DNA from 2 places in the Arthrobacter sp. NPDC093128 genome. Region 2 is predicted to be linked to the other one. Evidence: riboswitches for the same ligand, from Rfam matches in the RefSeq annotation. Region 2 holds a riboswitch; the other holds the start of a gene.

Region 1 (3,983 bases), on a different contig from region 2:
AACCTTCATGCCGGCCAGGACGGCCGAGGCCGCGTTGGTGCCGTGCGCCGACGCCGGGATCAGGCAGATGTCGCGATGGGAGTCGCCGCGGGACAGGTGGTAGCCGCGGATGGCCAGCAGGCCGGCAAGCTCGCCCTGGGAGCCGGCGTTGGGCTGGATGGACACCTGGTCGTAGCCGGTGATCTCGGTCAGGTCAGCTTCCAGACCTTCAATCAATTCGCGCCAGCCCGCTGTTTGGGACTCCGGCGCGAACGGGTGGATCGAGGCGAACTCCGGCCAGGAAATGGCTTCCATCTCGGCCGTGGCGTTCAGCTTCATGGTGCACGAGCCCAGCGGGATCATGGTCCGGTCCAGCGCGAGGTCACGGTCGGACAGCTTGCGGATGTAGCGCAACAGCTGCGTTTCGGAACGGTGCGTGTTGAAGACCGGGTGCTGCAGGAAATCGGTCGTGCGGACAACGGAGGCAGGCAGTTCGAACCGGGACGCGGCGCCCACCGGACCGGCGCCGAAGGCGACGGCAACCTCAGAGAGGACCTCCGGCGTCGTCGTCTCGTCAATGGAAACCCCGACGGTGTCGGCATCGATGACGCGCAGGTTGATGCCGCGCGCTTCGGCGGCGGTGATGACCTTGCCTGCCTTCCCGGGGACGCGGACGGTGAGGGTGTCGAAGAAGGAGTCGGAAACGAGCTCTCGGCCGGCCGTCTTGAGCGCGGTGGCGAGGGTACGGGCGTGGCCATGGACCGTTTCGGCGATCGCCTTCAGGCCTTCGGGGCCGTGGTAGACGGCGTACATCGAGGAGACAATGGCCAGCAGCGCCTGTGCCGTGCAGATGTTGGACGTGGCCTTCTCGCGGCGGATGTGCTGCTCACGGGTCTGCAGGGCAAGCCGGTAGGCGGGCACTCCCGCGTTGTCCTTGGAGACGCCGACGATGCGGCCGGGAAGCGTGCGCTCCATGCCTTCCCGGACAGCCATGTACGCGGCGTGCGGGCCGCCGAAGAACAGCGGCACGCCCAGGCGCTGCGCTGTTCCGACGGCGATATCGGCACCCTGCTCCCCCGGAGGCGTGATGAGGGTCAGGGCCAGGAGATCGGCGGCGACGGTAATGAGCGCACCGCGGCCCTTGGCTTCTGCAATGACAGCCGACTGGTCCCAGACGCGGCCCGAGACGCCGGGCTGCTGCAGGACGAGGCCGTTGATGACGCCGTCGGGCAGTCCCGTGGAGAGGTCGGCGATCTCGACCTCGAAGCCAAGTGCCTCAGCACGGCCCCTAACGATCGCGATGGTCTGCGGGAGGCAGTCGGCATCCAGCACGGTCTTGCCGTCGCGGGCTTCCTTGTTCTTGTTGGCGCGGCGCATCAGCAGCACGGCCTCGGCAACTGCCGTGGCCTCGTCCAGCAGGGACGCGTTGGCCACGGGTAGGGCCGTCAGGTCCTGCACCATGGTCTGGAAGTTCAGGAGGGCTTCGAGCCGGCCCTGGGAAATCTCCGGCTGGTAAGGGGTGTAGGCCGTGTACCAGGCCGGGGCTTCGAGGATGTTGCGGCGGATGACCGGCGGCGTGAGGGTGCCGTAGTAGCCCTGGCCGATCATCTGCACTGCAGTCTTGTTCTTGGACGCGAGCCGGCGAAGCTCGGCCAGGACCTCGACCTCGCTGAGCGCCGCCGAGCCGCCCGGCAACGTCAGCGCAGACTCCTGACGGATGGAATCGGGGACCGCGACGTCCACCAGGCCGTCAATAGAGTCGTAGCCGATGGCCTTGAGCATGGTGTCAACGTCGGCCTGGCGCCGGGCGCCGATGTGCCGGTCCGCGAAGGCGGTGGGGGTTGATTGAACAGTCAAGAGGAACTCCATGATTCAGGCGCCCTGTGAGCGCCGCGATGATGTGGGTTCCTCCCCGCTCTGTATGGGACCTGAGAGATTCCGCAGAACTTGTTCTCACATTGTTCCGCTTGCACCGTCGGTGAGCCCGGTTACCCGGACTGCTTTCCAGAGTTGCCTCGCCGCGGCGGTACATGGGCCTGAGAGATTCCTGGGGAGGATTTGCTCCTACGGCGCCTGACTGGATGTACCGGCAGGACTCTCCCGCCGCAGATCAAAAGCGTGTGCGCCACTCGGAAGTGACGCGGTTCACAGAGTAGCGGGTTCTTTCGGCCCGCGCAAGAGGACCGCCATCTAGTTGTGCATGGCCTCATGGATTTGAAGCGCAAACCAAAGCTGGGCCAACGTGGACGTTTCGGTCATGTCCAGGCCCGTCAACTCGCTGATTTTCCGGATGCGGTAGATGACGGTTTGCCGGTGCGCGAACAGTGCCGCCGCGGTCTTTTGCCACGATCTCTGGGTGTCCAGGTACGTCCTCAACGTCACGATGAGGTCACCTTCCTGGCTCTGTTCGTACGCGAAGATCGGGCCCAGCAGCCGTTCCACCAGCGCGGTCCCTTCCTCGAAGCTCGTGAGCCCCAGCCAGGAGGGACCTTCCGCGTACCGGGACAGCTTCAGGGCGTTGCCCTTGGCCGCACCGAGTGCCCACAGCGACTCCTGCAACGCACGCTGGATGCCGGGCGCAGAGGCCGGCGAGCTGATGCCGATCCGGACCCCGGGACCAGTGCAGTGGACCAGAATATCGTCGGTCACCGCCGCGGACACCGCCACATGAAGAGTGTTGAAGCGCCGCAGGCAAGCGGCTGGGAAGCCGTGGCGCCACAGTTCGACGTGGACGTCCGCCAGCCGCTCGCCGTCGTCGGCCGCTATCGAAACCATCAGGAAATCGTTCGCCGGAACACCAAAGGCCGTGAGCCGGCTTTCCAGTTCCGCCGTTCCCAGGCGGCCGTCCACCGCCTGCAGCAGGAATTCGCTCGCCAGGCGGTGCAGGCCTTCCAGGGACAGGACTTTTCGCGAAAGTTCCAGACCCAGCACCGTTGCCGCATGCAGCAGCACGACGGCGTCCGGGTGCGGTTCGCCGTTGGGGAGCACCACCAGGAGCGCATTGGCGTGCGTGGGGATATCCATCATCAACACATGCCTGTCGCGAAGCCGATGCCACTGGAACTTCTTCCCGGCCAGGGATATTCGCCCGGTCAGCCGGGCCAATTCCGCCTGCAGGAAGTCCGGCAGCGGCTGGCCGTCCGGATGCCACGGATGAAGGCAGCGCCTGTCCACGACGAACAGCTCTGCATCGAGTTCAGCCGCGAGGCCCACAAGGAGGCCTTGCATGTGGTCTTCGGATGCTCCGGCGGTGCGGAGCAGGTCGTAGATCCGGGCGGTCTGTCGCAGCCGCCGCGATTCCTCCAGCAGGGAGGATTCAGCCACCGTTCGCGCGATGGCGATGAACGGCAGCGGGTAGGGCACGTTGATCAGCGGCAGCGGCAGCCGCTCACAAGCGGCGAGGAACTCCGGCACCAGCTCCGGCGCGTGCATCTTCTCTCCGATGGCGAGGGCACTGGCGCCCGCATCCACCAGCGCTTCGGCGAGCGCAACCTGCCCGGCAGCATCGGCCGGGATGGAGAGTCCGTTGGTCATCATCAGCTCGCCGCCGGTGACCCATTCCCACAGCCTCGGCAAGTCGGACGTGTGGGCCCACGTGATCCGGTTGCCACTGCCTGCGGACCCCGCCAGCAGCGTGAGTCCCAGCTGGGGTTCCGCCACGAGCTCGGCCACTGTAATCGCCATGGAATTGCGCTCCCAGATCCTTGGTTTCCGGCCCTGCTACAGGCTTATAGACATATGTATAAGAGCCTCGGCCATTTGTAGTCAATCTACCGCTATACGCCGTGACGCGCGTCACCAAGAATTGGATTACTTACTTCCCGTTCAACCTTCCCGCTCAACGGCGAGCAACCAACACCTCCCCCGAACCGCCGCCGGCGTCACCGCCCGGCAGCACAGCAACCGAAGGATCCAGGCATGACAACGCACAAGCCCATCGGCCCCGTCGACGCAACAAAAGTGCCCCGGTATGCAGGCCTCGGCACGTTCGCCAGGCTTCCCCA
Region 2 (3,983 bases):
CAGGACGTTGGCCGTTATGGCCGTGCTGAAAATCCTGTTCCCGAAGAGGCTCACGTCCAGCAGCGGGCTCCGGAGCCTTTTCTGGCGCCGGACGAAGACATAGCCCATCAATAGCCCGAAGGCGATGATCGTGGCGGGTGCGACCCCGAATCCCTCGGTGGCAAGCGACTTGATGCCGTAGACCACAGGAACCATCGTCAGCAGGGACAGGGCGATGCTGGCGATGTCCGCCGTGCCGGGCCGGGGGTCCCTGGACTCGGGAATGAAAACAGGGCCGAAGGCCAGGATGGGCAGCATGATGGGCACTGCCACCAGGAGGATGGCGCCCCACCAGTACTGCTCCACGAGCCAGCCGCCGAAGATCGGCCCCAGTGCGGCACCACCCGAGAATCCTGCCGCCCAGATGGCGATGGCAAGCCGCCGCCGGTTGGGGTCGGGGAAAATGTTGCGGATCAGGGACAGGGTGGATGGCATCAGCATCGCACCGAAAAAGCCCAGAGCCGCGCGTCCGGCGATGAGCCATTCCGCGCTGGGAGCGAAGGCGGTGGCTGCCGACACCGCGGCAAAGCCCGTGCTGCCGATCAGGAGGAGCCGGCGGCGGCCGATCCGGTCGCCAAGACTCCCCATGGCCACGAGGAGCCCGGCGAGGACCAGCGGATAGGCGTCCACGATCCAGAGCAGTTGAACGCCGCTGGGTTCCAGGCTGCGGGCGATCGCCGGCAGCGCGAACGTCAGGGCGGTGTTGTCGACGGCGACCAGGAGGACCGGAAACATCAGCAGCCCGAGGGCCAGCCATTCACGTCCCGGCTTCGGGGTGCCAAGCTGCCGGCCAGCCGGCTGCCTGCCGGCAGGCTGGTGCGCGGCGAGGTCCTGCGTGGCCGGCGTCGAAGGTGAAGAGAAGGTTCCCATGTAATAACTGTACCGTCTGGACGGTATAGTTAAGAAATGAGCCCGGGCCACCGGGCATGATAGGAACCATGGCCAGAAAACCTGTTGCACGCGAGGCCGTGCTGGACGCCTTTGAATCCCTCCTGATTGAAGTGGGCGAACGTGCCGCCACCCTGGATGCCGTGGCGAGGCGGGCCGGCGTTTCCAAAGGCGGACTCCTGTACCACTTCCCGAACAAGGAGGCCATGATCTCGGCGCTCCTGGAGCGCATGGACCGGCTGGTCGCGGAGGATGTTCAAATCATGGCAAACGCTCCAGAAGGGGCGGCGGTGCACTTCATCAAAGCCTCCCTCTGGGCCGACACTCCGCTGGACCGGGTCTTCGTGGCCGCCACTAGGCTGGCCGAAGTGGCCCACGAGGAAACGCTGCACCGATTCGCTGCCGTTCAGGGCGCCTGGTTGGGGCTGCTGGCCGGGGACGTCGGCCCGGCGATGGCCAAGGCCGTGCTCTACATGGGCGATGGACTGTATTTCAATGCCATGCTCGCCAGCGGTCCCGGCGCCTCGCCGCCCGAAATGAGCGGCGACGTCGACAGCCTCCTGGCCGCCGTCGAACGCCTCCGCGGCTGAGCGCCTCGCGGCTGCCGAACCCGCCGTTCAGGCCCGCCGTTCCGGAGGTGCGTAACGCGGCGCCGGCGTGGCCCCCGGAGTTTGCAGACGCGTCTCCGGCGTAGGACAATGGACGCTGTGACTGTTGTCACCGCAAACTAAATATGCCTTTGATCTGCGGCGGGAGAGTTCTGCAAGTAGGTACAAGCAGGCGCCGTAGGAGCAAATCCTCCCCAGGAATCTCTCAGGCCCATGTACCGCCGCGGCAAGGCAACTCTGGAAAGCAGCAGGCTGTCCGTCCCGCGTCCCAACCCTGTTGAGGCGCGGAACGATGACATGCTGTGCTCACCGACGGTGCAAGCGGACCCATGCGAAAGCACGGCTCCGCGGAAACTCTCAGGTCCAATACAGAGTGGGGAGGAACCCGAATCGATGTGGCGTACCCTGCGCCGCCTTAGTTATGGAGTTCCTTGTGACTGTCAATTCAGCCTCCACTTCCTTCGTTGACCGCCATATTGGCGCGCGCCGCGAAGCCGACGTCGACGCGATGCTCAAGGCTGTCGGCTACGACACCGTTGACTCGCTGGTGGACACGGCCGTTCCGAAGGATATCCGGCAGGATTCGCCGCTGGAGCTCACTGCGGCCCTCAGCGAAGTGGAAACCCTGACCGAGCTGCGCAAGCTTGCCGCCAAGAACAAGACTGCCGTGCAGATGATCGGCCAGGGCTACTACGACACGGTCACCCCGCCGGTCATCCGCCGCAACATCCTCGAAGCGCCGGCCTGGTACACGGCCTACACTCCCTACCAGCCCGAGATCTCCCAGGGCCGGCTCGAAGCACTCCTGAACTTCCAGACCATGGTGCAGGACCTGGTGGGGCTTCCCATCGCCAACGCGTCGCTGCTGGACGAAGCCACCGCCGTGGCAGAGGCCGTGCTGATGATGCGCAGGGCAAATAAGTCCGTAGGACAAAACGCCGCCGCCCGCGACGGCAAGACCGTCCTGGATGCCGACTGCCTCCCGCAGACTATCGCGATCGTCAAGGGCCGCGCGGAAGCGCTCGGCTTCGAGGTTGAGGTTGCCGACCTGTCCAAGGGACTGCCCGACGGCGTCATCAACGGCGTCGTGCTCCAGCAGCCGGGTGTTTCCGGGCGTGTGTTCGACCACTCCGAGGTCATCAAAGCCGCGAAAGAACGCGGCGCGCTGGTGACCGTCGCCGCCGATCTCCTGGCCCTGACCCTCATCACGCCTCCCGGTGAACAGGGCGCCGACATCGCCGTCGGGTCCGCCCAGCGCTTCGGTGTTCCGCTGTTCTATGGCGGCCCCCACGCCGCCTACATGGCTGTCCAGAAGGGCCTCGAGCGCTCCATGCCGGGCCGTCTGGTGGGCGTCTCCAAGGACTCCACCGGACTCCCGGCCTACCGGCTTGCCCTGCAGACCCGTGAGCAGCACATCCGCCGCGAGAAGGCCACGTCCAACATCTGCACCGCGCAGGCCCTGCTGGCCATCGTTGCGTCCATGTACGCCGTCTACCACGGCCCCGAAGGCCTGAAGGCGATCGCGGAGACTGTCCACGGCCACGCCCGTACCCTCGCCACTTCCCTGAAGGCCGCCGGCCTGGCCGTCCAGCACACCAGCTTCTTCGACACCGTCACCGTTTCCGTCCCGGGCAAGGCAGCGGACATCCTCGCTGCCGCCGAAGCCAAGCGCATCAACCTGCGCGGAATCGACGCCGACACTGTGGGCATCTCAACTGATGAGGCAACCACCGAAGCCGTTGTGGCAGATGTGCTGGCCGCCTTCGGCGCGCCTGTCGCAGACGCCGGCTCTGACCCGGCCGCCGGCTTCGGCCTGGAGGCCGCCGTCGAACGCTCCTCCGAGTACCTGCAGCACCCGGTCTTCCACACCCACCGCTCCGAAACGCAGCTCCTGCGGTATGTCCGGAAGCTCTCGGACCGTGACCTCGCGCTGGACCGGACCATGATCCCGCTGGGCTCGTGCACCATGAAGCTGAACGCCACGGCCGAGATGGAAGCCATTTCCTGGCCGGAGTTCGCGTCCATCCACCCGTTCGCTCCGGATTCCCAGACCGAGGGCTGGCGTGAACTCATCGCCGACCTCGAGGCCCAGCTGACCGAGATCACCGGCTACGACCAGGTGTCCATCCAGCCCAACGCCGGATCCCAGGGCGAGCTTGCCGGCCTGCTGGCCATCCGCGGCTACCACCTGTCCCGCGGCGACGAGCAGCGCAACGTCTGCCTGATCCCGGCGTCGGCGCACGGCACGAACGCGGCCTCGGCCGTCCTGGCCGGCATGAAGGTGGTTGTGGTAGCCACGGCGGCCGACGGCACCATCGACCACGGGGACCTGAACGCCAAGATCGAGCTGCACAAGGACGCACTGTCCGCGATCATGATCACCTACCCGTCCACCCACGGCGTGTACGACGCTGACGTCAGGGAAGTCTGCGACGCCATCCACGCAGC

The links. Region 2 has a riboswitch for glycine ahead of gcvP (aminomethyl-transferring glycine dehydrogenase). Riboswitches for the same ligand answer to the same signal wherever they lie in the genome.
Region 1: it holds a riboswitch for glycine, as region 2 does, so the genes downstream of both, gcvP (aminomethyl-transferring glycine dehydrogenase) here and gcvP (aminomethyl-transferring glycine dehydrogenase) in region 2, are expected to answer to the same signal.

Annotation. Positions count from the first base shown of each region.
Region 1 covers NZ_JBFBEY010000043.1:14,477-18,459, reverse strand. Annotated here, with positions in the region: gene gcvP (aminomethyl-transferring glycine dehydrogenase) at 1-1,848, opposite strand, end outside; glycine riboswitch at 1,994-2,092, opposite strand; gene AB0N24_RS26440 (PucR family transcriptional regulator) at 2,170-3,663, opposite strand; gene speB (agmatinase) at 3,898-3,983, shown strand, end outside.
Region 2 covers NZ_JBFBEY010000040.1:3,603-7,585, reverse strand. Annotated here, with positions in the region: gene AB0N24_RS26040 (MFS transporter) at 1-909, opposite strand, end outside; gene AB0N24_RS26035 (TetR/AcrR family transcriptional regulator) at 978-1,517, shown strand; glycine riboswitch at 1,668-1,766, shown strand; gene gcvP (aminomethyl-transferring glycine dehydrogenase) at 1,969-3,983, shown strand, end outside.